Linked DNA regions of Bradyrhizobium diazoefficiens. The protein of the gene in region 1 interacts with the protein of each later gene in a pairwise test. Links are inferred from orthologs where the notes say so. Each region holds a gene or a part of one and is shown in the gene's direction. Other genes may lie near its edges.

The links. Proteins that work in one complex are often made in the same cells at the same time.
Region 2: the proteins of pepT (region 1) and tpiA interact in binary tests that used the Escherichia coli proteins (3 or more experiments, as listed by UniProt). The link is inferred for Bradyrhizobium diazoefficiens from one-to-one orthologs.

The regions. Positions count from the first base shown.
Region 1 is NZ_CP067100.1:3,816,296-3,824,265, reverse strand. What follows is about bases 2,619-5,537. They hold pepT (peptidase T), read left to right. Parts: upstream 2,619-3,412; coding sequence 3,413-4,663; downstream 4,664-5,537. Other genes in these bases: JJB99_RS18100 (hypothetical protein), read right to left, coding at 4,705-5,537; JJB99_RS18110 (HU family DNA-binding protein), read left to right, coding at 2,993-3,307. In the rest of the region: JJB99_RS18130 (TonB-dependent siderophore receptor), read right to left, coding at 1-301; JJB99_RS18125 (hypothetical protein), read left to right, coding at 703-906; JJB99_RS18120 (ArnT family glycosyltransferase), read left to right, coding at 1,182-2,612; more of JJB99_RS18100, read right to left, coding at 5,538-5,598; JJB99_RS18095 (hypothetical protein), read left to right, coding at 6,259-6,690; divalent metal ion exporter subunit IhpA, read left to right, coding at 6,746-7,970. UniProt on the Escherichia coli protein: Cleaves the N-terminal amino acid of tripeptides.
Region 2 is NZ_CP067100.1:3,928,511-3,933,453, forward strand. What follows is about bases 2,028-4,943. They hold tpiA (triose-phosphate isomerase), read left to right. Parts: upstream 2,028-3,065; coding sequence 3,066-3,821; downstream 3,822-4,943. Other genes in these bases: JJB99_RS18605 (SurA N-terminal domain-containing protein), read right to left, coding at 2,028-2,839; secG (preprotein translocase subunit SecG), read left to right, coding at 3,957-4,343; JJB99_RS18620 (CTP synthase), read left to right, coding at 4,510-4,943. In the rest of the region: trpD (anthranilate phosphoribosyltransferase), read right to left, coding at 1-926; more of JJB99_RS18605, read right to left, coding at 941-2,027. UniProt on the Escherichia coli protein: Involved in the gluconeogenesis. Catalyzes stereospecifically the conversion of dihydroxyacetone phosphate (DHAP) to D-glyceraldehyde-3-phosphate (G3P).

The DNA.
Region 1 (7,970 bases):
GCGTGTTGGTCTTGGTGCCCGAGGAGCTGCGCGTGGCGACGTAGCCGTTCACCGGCCCGGTCGGCGTCTCGACGAAGCCGACACTGCGCTGGGGCAGCGGCTTGTTCCGGCTGACGGTCTGCACTGGGCGTCTCAGCGTGGTGCGCACGATGGCGGCGGGCGCACGGCGTCGTGCTTCCGGCGCGGTGACGGTCACCGACGGCAAATTCTGCGCGCCGCCCTGTCCCAACGATTGCGCCAGCGATGCCTGCGGCATCAACACGAAAGCGGACGCGGTCGCCAATACGGCCGACCGCAGCATTCCCAGACTGTTCAACGCGCCACCCCGAAGCTGCAGTTCGATGCGTCATGCCGCCGGTCCCCGCACGGCATGCGCTTGCAGCGACGCTTATGTGAGCGCGCGCGAATTCCCAAATTGAAAGCCTCTTAGAAAAACTCTTAGAAGCACTCCAACATGTCCGGAGACTGCTGCGAGATCAGCGCGATCTCTTCGAGCTGCCGAGCATCTCGGCGGCGATGGCCGTGAGCTGATCGACCTGCCGCACCGGGCGGCGGTCTGAGATCAAGTCCGGCCGCAAGCCCGGCGAAACCAAGCGGGCGTATTAATGAAACCATTTTGCGGAACCGGCGAAACCATCCGGAAACAGATCGCCCTTAGAAAAAGAGCCTATAGACGGCGGCAAAGCCCGTCGGGAGGCTCAGATGAACCACTCAATTCACTCTGCTGATCGTGCGACCCATCTGAAGATCGTGGTGGTGGCGCTGATTGCCGGCATCGCGGTGGCCGGTTTCGGAATCGCAGCCCGCACCAACGCCGATTACAGCCAGACCGCGCAGTCCACGCACGTGATCAAGGCCGGAAAGCCGGTGGTCGTGACGAGCGCGGGCACCTCCGAGATGCGCTGATAGCCCGAAAAAGGTCCGGTTTGACACCAAACGGCTGCCACTGGCGGCCGTTTTGCTTTATGGAGATGGACCCGCCGGCCGCGCCGGCGGGTCCAACGAGGGCAGTAGGCGCGCCGGCGCACCGATCTCGTTTGGGCAATAATCGATTGAAATCACGTTGCAATTTTTAACTCCTGTTTTGCGCCAGAGCTGGAGCCGTCATGAGGCCTGGAGCAGGGCCGCCTCGCTCGATCGTTGCGAGGGCGGTGGATGTGTCGTTTCGGCCTGGAGAGTGGATGCTCGCCCGGTTTTGCGAGCTGGATCGCGCGCGCTGGCCGATCGCCTGGGTCCTGGCCATCTTCATGGTCCAGGCGATCCCGGCCACGCTCATTCGCGCTTCGAACCTCGAGGAAGGCCGCATCCTGGCGATGGCGCGCGGCGCGCTCGAGGATGGTCACTGGCTCCAGCCTTTCATCTACGGCGAGCGCTTCATCGAAAGACCGGTCCTGGCGTCGTGGATGGCTGCGCTGCTCGGCGATCTGACCGGCGGGGTCAGTCTTTGGTCGCTGCGCATACCGCATCTCGCATTTTTCCTTGTTGGTAGCGTGCTGATCTACGAATTGCTGAGGCGGAATGCGGTCAGCAAGAGCGGCTCGGTGTTTGGCGCATTCTGCTGGGTGTGCATGCCGATGGTGGCGGCGAAGTTCATCAACGCCGAAGCAGACATCGTGGTCTCGACGCTGCTGTTCGCCGCACTGTTTCTGTGGTGGCAGGCCACGATCGCCAGGCGTGTCGGCTGGCCGACCTGGCTTGGCGTCGGCCTGTTGCTGGCCCTGGCCGGACTGACCAAGGGACCGCAGCCTGTTGCGTATTTCACGCTCGGAATCGGCGCCTATCTCCTGCTCAAGGCGCGAGAGCAGATCGCCGGATTTGTTGGCGCAAACACGCTGGCCGCATTGATCATCGGCGCCTGGTACGGGCTCGTGCTTCAGCCCGGCGACATCGACGTCTGGCAGGCGCATTCCAGATTGTCGGACCAGATGTCGCCCGCAGAACGAATCCGGGATCATCTCGACTTCATCAAGAGCCTGATCGCCGAATCCCTGCCGGGCAGCATCCTGATCGGTCCGGCGATGGCAGCCATGCTTGGGACATGGAAGGACAGCCGGCACGACTTGCTGCTGGTCTGCGTCATCTACACCCTGGCCTGCACGCTCGTCCTCGTTCTTTGGCCCGGCGGCGTCGCCGCGCGCTATGCCATGCCGGCCACGATGACGCTGGCGGTCATCTGTGGCCTGATGTTCGACCGGTGGCGCTACGACCACCCGCGGGTGATCGTGTCGACACTCGTCGTCACCTGCCTCATTTTCACCGGCCTGCTGCTGCGCGGATGGGTGGTGATGCCGTTGTGGCCGCATCTCTTTAGGGAGAGCCAGATCGCGGGAACCGCGATCAGCGACGCGCTCAGGACCCGCCCCGGCCCGCTCTACGTGATGGCGACGACGGCCGAGTACAACATGCTCGTCTACGTGAAGGGTCCCATTCATGCGGTCACGGTCGAAGATATTGCGCGAGTTCAAAATCGCGTGGTGGCGGTGATGCAGCCGGACGAGGTGAGCCGGCTCGCCGAGCGCAACCCGCAACTGACGATATCCGAGGTGGCCAGGATCGTGTCGCTGAAGCGGCCGTATAGGATACTCGATATCCGGCCCAAGGCGCCGGATTAAACGCGCGGCGATGCCCGCATTGTCGAGCGCGGTGAAGATTCAGCAATAAGGGTTTGAAGATGCTGCCAAAAATGGCGCGAGAGACGGGGCTCGAACCCGCGACCTCCGGCGTGACAGGCCGGCGCTCTAACCAACTGAGCTACTCCCGCGTGACACGCAAATGTCTGCGGAACGAGGGGGGACTTAAAGGCGGGACTAGGTGAAGTCAAGGACGTTGGCATCCATGGCCGGAATAGTCCCGTCTCGCGCCGGCTGAGCGCACGCCGGCGGCTTCCGCGTCCCCTGACGTAGTCAGTCCGGCCCCGAATCGTCTACGCCTTCCGCAACTTGCGTGGGTTTCGGGCCCTCCCAGAGACCGGCAGGAAGCGAGGAGGCCAGACATGGCTAAGAAGGATTCGGCAAAGAAGGCTGCCGCGCCCGCCACCATCACGCTCAAGCATCTTGCCGCCGATATCGCGGAGAGCCAGGACCTCTCGAAAAAGCACGCAGAGGCCGTCCTCACCGACTTGGTCGAGCTGATCACCAAGCACCTGAAGAAGGGCGACCGCGTCCGCATCGTCGGCCTTGGCATCCTCCAGGTCCGCAAGCGCGCGGCCCGCACCGGCCGCAATCCCGCCACCGGCGAGGCGATCCACATCAAGGCCAGCAAGAAGGTCGCGTTCCGCCCGGTCAAGGAACTGAAAGAGGCGATCTAGCTGCTTACGTCCCGTTAAGCCTGATCCCGCCTCGTCCGGCCGCAACGCGGCTCGCTTTTCTGATATACCGCCTGCTTCCCCCAAAGACCCGGCGGTTGACCAGACATGTCCTCCCTCACCTTCACCCATACCGTGACCGAGCGCTTCCTGCGCTACGTCACCATCGACACCCAGTCCGATCCGGAATCCCCCAGCTCGCCCTCGACCGAGAAGCAGAAAGATCTCGGCCGCGTGCTCGCCGCCGAGCTGAAGACCATGGGCATCACCGACGCCCATCTGGACGATTACGGTTATGTTTATGCCACGATCCCGGGCAACACCGACAAGAAGGTGCCGGTGATCTGCTTCTGCTCGCACATGGACACCTCGCCCGACGTCACCGGCAAGGACGTCAAACCGCAAATGGTGAAGAACTATCGCGGCGGCGACATCACGCTGCCGGGCGACACCAGCCAGGTGATCCGCTTCGCCGAACACCCCGCGCTGAAAAACCAGATCGGCAACGACATCATCACCACCGACGGCACCACGCTGCTGGGCGCCGACAACAAGGCCGGCGTCGCCGAAATCATGGATGCCGCGCATTTCTTCATCAACAATCCCGACGTCAAGCACGGCACCATCAAGATCCTGTTCACGCCGGACGAGGAGATCGGCCGCGGCGTCGACAATGTCGACCTGAAGAAGTTGGGCGCCGATTTCGGCTACACCATGGACGGCGAGAGCGCCGGCTGCGTCGAGGACGAGACCTTCTCGGCTGATGGCGCCACCATCGTCATCAACGGCGTCAGCGCCCATCCCGGCTATGCCAAGGGCAAGATGGAGCACGCGATCAAGGTCGCGGCCGCCATCGTCGAGCGTCTGCCGAAGGAGGGCTGCTCGCCGGAGACGACCTCAGGCAAGCAGGGTTTTCTGCATCCGATCAGCATCGAAGGCGCGCTGGAGCAGGCGACGCTCGCCTTCATCGTGCGCGACTTCACCGAGGAAGGCTTGAGGGAGAAAGAGGCCCTGCTCGAGACCATCGTCAAGGACGTGATGAAGGACTATCCGCGCTCGACCTACACGTTCGAGGTGCGCGAGCAGTACCGCAACATGAAGCAGGTGATCGACCGTCACCCGCACATCCTCGAATACGCCATCGAGGCGATCCGACGCGCCGGCCTGCGTCCGATGCGCACCGCGATCCGCGGCGGCACCGACGGCTCGCGCCTGTCCTTCATGGGCCTGCCCTGCCCCAACATCTTTGCCGGCGAGCACGCCTTCCATTCGCGGCTCGAGTGGGTCAGCCGGCAGGACATGGAGAAGGCGGTGCAGACCATCGTGCATCTGGCGATGATCTGGGAGGAGCGGGCTTAAGGCGGGAATGGCCGGGCTTGCTCCCGGCCATCGCTTGCAAGCTACGGCACCGGCATCGCGCGGGGGTTGCGATGGAAGCGGTTCGAGCTTGCCATCCAGTTCGGCAACGGCTCGCCATCGCGGTGCCGTCCGCCGGCCACGGCGGCAGCCCAGGCGACCGCGGCGCCGATCAGGGCGGCCGCCGCCACCGAGAAGGCCACGATGATCGAGCTGCGCCGCGCGCGGTTGATGGCCGTCTGCGACTGCGCAATCGCCGCATCGACACGCCGTTCGGAATCCGGGGCCGCCAATCCCGTGACCGCGGCGACCTGCTGCACCAGATAACTCCGGTCGTCGGTGCTGACGCCGCTGTGGCTCGACGACGTCATGAGGATGCGCCCGGCCTCGGCGCGGGCATCCCGCATGTCGGTGTTGGGAGGCCGGCGCGGGGCGCGGAACAGCTTGTCAAGCTCGTAGCTGAGCAGCGGCTCGGCGGAGGTCGCGTTGCCGGCCCCGCTGCGCATCGGCGAACGGTCGATCGCCGCTGCGCCGAGGATCGCCAGCAGCATGGCGCCGATCAGCACGGCCAAAGCCCAGGACATCAGTCCATGAACCCCGTCCCGCCGCTCGGCGTCGTCCTCGATCGTTGCCAGTGCGGGCGCCGGCCGCGCCGTCCGGCCGGCAATGTAACCGCCGAAGCCGAAGCTGATGATCGCCTGGATGATCAGATACAGCCCCGACAGCAATGCCAGCGCCGCCGATGCATCGCGCCAGCTCGGCGAAGCCGAGCTGACACCGAGGCCGATGGCAACGCCAAAGCTGACCAGGATGAACGACATCGCCCCTGCGGCCAAAGCGCCGGCGACGACGGAGCTCCACTGGATGCTCCTCCGCTCGTCGGCCATCGCCGCGCCGCCCTCCATCACGTCTTCCTGCACGAGAGTTTCAATTGTCATCGCGGCTCTCTCAGCGCAGGCCGAAGAACGACAGGATCGCCATGATCACGACGATCAGGCCGATGAGATAAATCAGTCCGTCCATGGTCCATCCTCCTCAAGATTCCCAGTCCCTAATCAGGAGGTCCGAGGAACGTTCCTAATTCGGCGCGCCCCGCGGAACGAACCCGCGAGATGCGGATTGTCTGTCCAAGTCCCAAGGACGAAGATTGTGAGCGCAAAAGACCCCAGCCGGTCAGCCCCGGAGCTGGGGCCTTTCCGCACGTGCAACCGCCTGACCCGCCCGTCGCCTGTCCTATGTTAACGACGCCGCCATCTGGATCATCAAAGATGCGATCGGGGCGGAACCTCCAGATCGGGAGCACCGCAGGTGGATCGCAGAACGGCGTGCCTGCATCAGGCGAATGTTTTCCGGGAGAAGGCCCTCGCCGATCCCGAGCACCACCATCAATGGATCGACAAGCCATCAAATGGCTGGAGCGGGCGATGGAAGCGAGCTGTCATGCTGTCATCACGGTCGAGGCCGCTGACATCAGCCATGTTCCGGATCCGGCCCGCGCAGTCGCGATCGAGACGCTTGTCTCACACCGACGAGTCATCGCCCGTCAGTGAGAAGCGCTCGTCTTGCGCTGCTGCGACAGTTGTTCCCAGAACGTAACAATGTTCCGGGTCGACACTGTTCCCGCCTCCATGCTAGGCCGGACGCAGACCCGCAATCAGAGTGACGTCGTGCTCGCGAACCGCCGGCCTTCAGGATCTTGCCGCCCGCGCAACTGGCGCGGGCTGCTGGCTGTGCTGATCGCGGTCGTCTACCTGCTCGCGGGCGCGCTGCACGGCGTGCACGGCATCGACGTGACCACGCCCGCCAGCGGCTCGGAGATCGCTGCGTTGCTTGACGGCTCCACAGATCGCGGCGACGACAAGGCGATCGGCGGACATCATTGCCATGGCTGCTTCTCGGTGACGGTGGCGCAGCCGGCGCCATCGGCCGTGTCGATCGCGCGTGTGTCTGCATCGCGCCCACAATGTGCACCCCGGCTCGCCGGAATTATCCCCGATACCGACTCTCCGCCTCCCAAGCCGATTGCCTGAACGGATTGGTCGGGCGCCCCGCGCCCATTAGGTTCATCCTTCATAGGTCGGTTTCATGTTTCGCAAGGGAATGGCCGCGCGCTTGGCGTGCGCGGCAGCGTGTCTTGTTGCTGGATTGGCGCTCGGACCGTCTCATGCCGAGACTTTGACGATGCGGAGCGCGCTCTCGCGCGCGCTGGCGGCGAGCCCGCGGCTCACGGCCGCGGAGCGCGATGTCGGCATCGCCACCGGCCAGCGCATCCAGGCCGGCGCGCTGCTCAATCCGGAATTGTCCTATGAACAGGACGATTCATTCGGCTCCGGCAAATATCGCGGGACGCGATCGGCCGAGACCACGCTCCAGATCAGCCAGGCCTTCGAGCTGTTCGGCAAGCGCGAGGCGCGGGTCGCAGCCGGTGCGGCCGGCGTCGAGGTCGCCGCGATCCAGCGCAAGGCCGTCAGGCTGGAGGTGCTGTCGGAGACGGCGATCGCCTTTCTCAGCGTGCTCGGCGCGCAGCGGCGCATCCAGATCCTCGACGAGCAGATCGTCGCGATCGACCGGCTGACGCCGCTGCTGCACCGCCGTGTCGAAGCCGGCGCCTCCTCGCCGGCCGAGACCGGCCGCGCCGAGGTCGCCTCCGCTCTGGTGAAGGCCGACCGCGAACGCCTGAAGGCGACGCTGGCGAGCGCCCGGCGCGAGCTCGCGGTGCTGATGGGCGACCCCGCCGCGAAATTCGGCGACGTCTCCGGCCGGCTCGACACCATGGGCAAGCCGCCGACGTTCCAGTCGGTCGTTGCCGCCATCGACGCCAATCCGCAGCTGGTGCGCTGGACCGCGATCTACGCTCAGCGCAATGCCGAGCTGCTGATGGCGCGCTTGAGGCCTTATCCCGACGTGCGGATCGCCGCCGGCTGGCGCCATTTCAACGAGACCAATGACGATGCGGTGCGCCTCACCGTCTCGGTGCCGATCCCCGTGTTCGACCAGAACCAGGGCAACATCCTCTCGGCGCAGGAAAGCCTCGCCAAGACCCGCGCCGAGCGTGAGGCCAACCGCAATACCCTGATTGTGGTCGCGGGCCGCGCCTATGACTCGCTCCAGGGCTCGCTGCGCGAGCTCGCGGTGCTGCGCGAGACCGCGATCCCCAAGGCGAGCGAAGCGGCCGAGGCGATTTCGCAAGGTTACGGCCAGGGCCGCTTCACGCTGCTCGAAGTGCTCGACGCCCAGGCCAGCGTGGCGCAGGCGCGCCTGCGCGAGCAGGAGGCATTGCAAAACTTTCATGTCGGTGTTGCCACCATCG
Region 2 (4,943 bases), 110 kb from region 1 along the record:
TTGAGATCCCTGGCGCGGCCGGCCACGACCAGCGCCGCGGCGGCATTGATCAGGGCGACGTCGCGATAGGGACTCGGCTTGCCGTCGAGCACGCCCTGCAGCGCGATCGCATTGGCGTCCGCATCGCCGCCTTTCAGCGCACCTCCCTCGCAGCGCGACAGGCCGGCGTCCTCCGGCGTCACCTCGAAATTCCTGATCTCGCCATTGTGGAGCGCCGAGACGAAGGTCGGGCCGGTGAGGGTGATCTCGTCGAGGCCGTCGGAGCCGTGCACGACCCAGGCGGATTCGGAGCCGAGGTTCTTGAGCACCTGGGCCAGCGGCTGCACCCATTGCCGGGAGAATACGCCGACCATCTGCCGCTTCACGCCGGCCGGGTTGGAGAGCGGACCAAGCAGGTTGAAGATTGTGCGTGTCGCAAGCTCGACCCGGGTCGGGCCGACGTTCTTCATCGCCGGATGATGCGCTGGGGCGAACATGAAGCCGATGCCGCATTCGCGCACGCAGCGGCCGACTTGATCCGGCCTGAGGTCGATCTTGACGCCGAGCGAGGCCAGCACGTCGGCGGCGCCTGAGCGCGACGACAGCGCGCGGTTGCCGTGCTTGGCGACGGGCAGGCCCGTGCCCGAGACGATGAAGGCGGCGCAGGTCGAGACGTTGACCGAGCCGGAGCCGTCGCCGCCGGTGCCGACGATATCGACGGCGTCCGCCGGCGCATCGACCGTGAGCATCTTGGAGCGCATCGCCGTAACGGCGCCGGTGATCTCGTCCACGGTCTCGCCGCGGACCCTGAGCGCCATCAGCAGGCCGCCCATCTGCGAGGGGGTGGCCTCGCCGGACATCATGGCGTCGAAGGCGGACGCTGCTTCCTCACGCGACAGGCTGGCGCCGGTCGCCACTTTTCCTATGATCGATTTCAGGTCGTCCATCGCGTGCTTTCAACTCACTGGTTCGCGCCGGTCACCTGCGCGAAGGCGGCCTGATTGATGCTGGTCCCGATGTCGGTTTGAAGCTTGCTGACATAGGCGGCGACCTGCTCGTCGGTGAGCGCGCGGTCGAGGCTGTCCTTCAGCTTCTTGACGGGCTCGGAGGCGGCATCGACCGTGGGGTCGACGACGTCGGTGACGCGGAACACGATCACCTCGGCGCCGCCGGTCACCGGCGTCTGTCCGACGCCGTCCTTGACGGTGCGGAAGGCGGCCGCCACGACGGCCGCGGGCACGCCGGCGGGCGTATCGTCGCGCTTGAAGCCGGTCGCGATCTCGAACTTGGCGCCGATCGCGGCGGCCTCGTCGGCCAGCTTGCCGCCAGCTTCGAGCTTCTGCACGATCTCGGTCGCCTTGGCCTTCAGCTTGGTCGCGATCTGGTCCTGGCGCCAGCGCGCCTCGACCTGGTCGCGGACCTCGTCGAGATTGCGGTCGCGCGAGGGCGTGATGGCGAGCACGTCGTACCAGACATAACCGCCCTTGAACGAGATCGGGTCGTTGTCCACGCCGACATCGGTGTTGAAGGCCTGCGACACCACGTCGAGGCCCTGCGGGATGTCGGCGACCGGCTGGCCGTTCGGGGCGCGGCCGGAGCGGTCGACCGCATCGATGGTCACCGCGGTGAGGCCGAGCTTTTGCGCTGCGTCGACTACGCTGGCGCCGCCGCCGCGTTCGTCTTCCATCTTGTCGCGCAGATCGGCGACCTTGACGCGGGCGCGCTCGGTGGCGATCTGGCGTTTGATGTCGGGTGCGACCTTTGCGTAGTCCGCCTCAACGCCCGGCACGATCTTGTCGACCTTGACGATGGAGGTGCCGAGACGGCCCTGGATCGGCTGGCTGATCTCGCCTGCGGGAAGCGCGAAGGCGGCATCGCCAACCGCCGGGTCAAGCGAGGACTTGGTCACGAGCCCAAGGTCGACATCGGAGGCGGTCAGCCCGCGCTCCTTGCCGAGGTCCTCGAACGACGTCCCGCCGACGAGGCGCTCGCGCGCGGCCTGCGCCTCGGCCACGGTGGGGAACACGATCTGGTGGATCTGGCGCTTCTCCGGCGTGCCGAACAGGTCCTTACGCTGATCGAACAGCTTTTTGGCGTCTTCGTCGGACACCTCGCTCCACTTGCCGATCTCCTCCGGCGAGATCACGACGAAGGCAATCTTGCGGTATTCGGGCGCGCGGAACTGGACCTTGTGATCCTCGAAATAGGCGGCGAGCGCCTCGGGCGAGGGCGCATCGATCTGGCCCGCCTGCGCGGCGTCGAGCCTGACGAATTCGATGCCGCGCTGCTCGTTCTGGAACCGCGTCGCCACGTCGATCATGGCCTTCGCAGGCTCGAGCCCGGCGCCGATCGTGCCGGTGATCTGCCGGCGCAGCGACACCTTGCGTTGCTCGGAGACGTAGCGCTGTTCGGTGTAGCCGAAATTCCGGATCAGCCCCTGAAAGCGGCTCGGATCGAAGGTGCCGTTGACGCCCTTGAAGTTGGGGTCGTTCATGATGACCTGGCGGATCTGCTCGTCGGACTGGCCGAGCCCGAGGCGGCGCGCCTCTTCGTCGAGCGCGGCTTCAGCGATGGTCTGCTGAAGCACCTGGCGGTCGAGGCCGAAGGCGCGGGCCTGGTCGGGCGTCAGCGGCCGGCCGAACTGGCGGCCGATCTGCTGCAGGCGGTCGGTGTAGATCTGGCGGAACTCGTTCAGCGAAATCTCGGTGTGGCCGACCTTGGCCAGCGTGGACTGCCCGAAGCCGCGGAAGATGTCGGCGATGCCCCAAATGCCGAAACTGATGATCAGCACGCCCATCACGATCGCCATAATGGTCTTGCCGACCCAGTTTGATGAGGCCTTGCGCATTCCTCGAAGCATTTGGTCCAACTTGTTTTGGTCAGGAGGGGAACGGAGCGCGTCTTAATGCAGATTCCGCAAAAGCGCGTCACCAAATTGATCAATCATCATAAAGTGGCGGCTTTCCCCCCGCAACCTCGGCTCACGCGGCCCGCCCGAAGCCGCTGCGCTTAAAGCTCTCAGGTCTCTGGAACTGCCGCGGGAGCTCTGCTAGCGCATACGCAAACCTCATTTGCTGGAAGTTGACATGACTGACGCCATCCGACCGCTGATCGCCGGCAACTGGAAAATGAACGGCCTGAAAGGTTCGGCTGCCGAATTCGACGCCATGCTCAACGGCGCGGCAGACGTCGCCGCCAAGGCCGATCTGCTGGTCTGCCCGCCGGCGACCCTGATTGCGGCCTTTGCCGACAAGGCGCGCGGCAAGACGGTCGCGGTCGGGGCCCAGGACTGCCACCCGAAGGCCTCCGGTGCCCATACCGGCGATATTGCCGCCGAAATGCTGGCGGATGCGGGGGCGAGCGCCATCATCGTCGGCCATTCCGAGCGCCGCGCCGACCACGGCGAGGGCGATGCGTTGATCAGGCAGAAGGCGGAAGCCGCCTGGCGCGCCGGCGTCATCGCGATCGTCTGCATCGGCGAGACGCAAGGCCAGCGCGATGCCGGCCAGACCCTGGATATCCTGCGCGGGCAGCTCAACGGATCGCTGCCGGACGGCTCCACCGCTGCCAACCTGGTGGTGGCCTACGAGCCGGTCTGGGCGATCGGCACCGGCCTGACCCCTACGGCGCAGGATGTCGAGCAAATTCATGGCTTTATCAGGGAACTCCTGACCTCCCGTTTCAAGGCGGAGGGCGCCAGGATGCGCATCCTCTATGGCGGCTCGGTCAAGCCCTCGAACGCGGCCGAGCTGATGGCAGTGAAGAACGTCAACGGCGCGCTGGTCGGCGGCGCCAGCCTGAAGGCGGCCGATTTCCTTGCGATTGCCAAGGGCTGTCCCTAGCTATCCCAAGTCGGTATGCGACCGATCGGGGTGGCAATGCCTCGCCCGATCGTGTAACACCGCGCAACTTCAGGAAAACCCGCGAAGCGCGATCGGCCGCCGTCAGGCGCCGCCCGCTTGTGACGGAAGGATACTATGCAGACCGTTGTCATCGTCATCCACCTCATGATCGTCGCCATCATGATCGGCGCCGTCCTGCTCCAGAAGTCGGAAGGCGGCGGGCTCGGCATGGGGGGAGGCGCGGGCTTCATGTCGAGCCGCGGCACCGCGAACCTGCTGTCCCGCACGACCGCGGTCCTGGCCGCGGGCTTCTTCCTGACCAGCCTGTTCCTGTCCTGGTACGCCGGCTACAACCGTGCGCCCTCGTCGATCATCGGCCAGCCGACATCGCAGGGCCAGCCGGCCGGCGGAGCGCCGATCTCGGCGCCGACCTCGGGCGGCATCCTCGACACGCTGAAGAAGGCCGACGAGCAGCAGCAGAACCAGGCGCCATCAGGCCCGCAGGTGCCGCGCTCGCAATAAAGCAGGGGGGCCATGCAGGGCGGTGGCTACCGTCCTGCATCAATAATCCCCATCAAGGCCCTGTCACCACTCTCAGTTTCGGATCACCCACAGGCCCGCAGAATCTTTGGGGCGGAATACGAATCGCTTTGGCGAATCGAATTCGAGGGATTAGAGGTTAAGTCCCATGGCGCGGTACATATTCATCACCGGCGGCGTGGTTTCTTCGCTCGGCAAGGGTCTGGCTTCGGCGGCACTGGGTGCCCTGTTGCAAGCCCGGGGCTACAAGGTCCGCCTCCGCAAGCTCGACCCCTATCTCAACCTCGATCCCGGAACCATGTCGCCGTATCAGCACGGCGAAGTGTTCGTGACCGATGACGGCGCGGAGACCGATCTCGATCTCGGTCACTACGAACGCTTCACCGGGCGGCCTGCGACCAAGGCCGACAACATCACGACGGGGCGCATCTACCAGGACATCATCTCCAAGGAGCGCCGCGGCGATTATCTCGGCGCGACCATCCAGGTGGTTCCGCACGTCACCAACGCCATCAAGGAGTTCGTGCTCGACGGCAATGACGAATACGATTTCGTGCTGGTCGAGATCGGCGGCACCGTCGG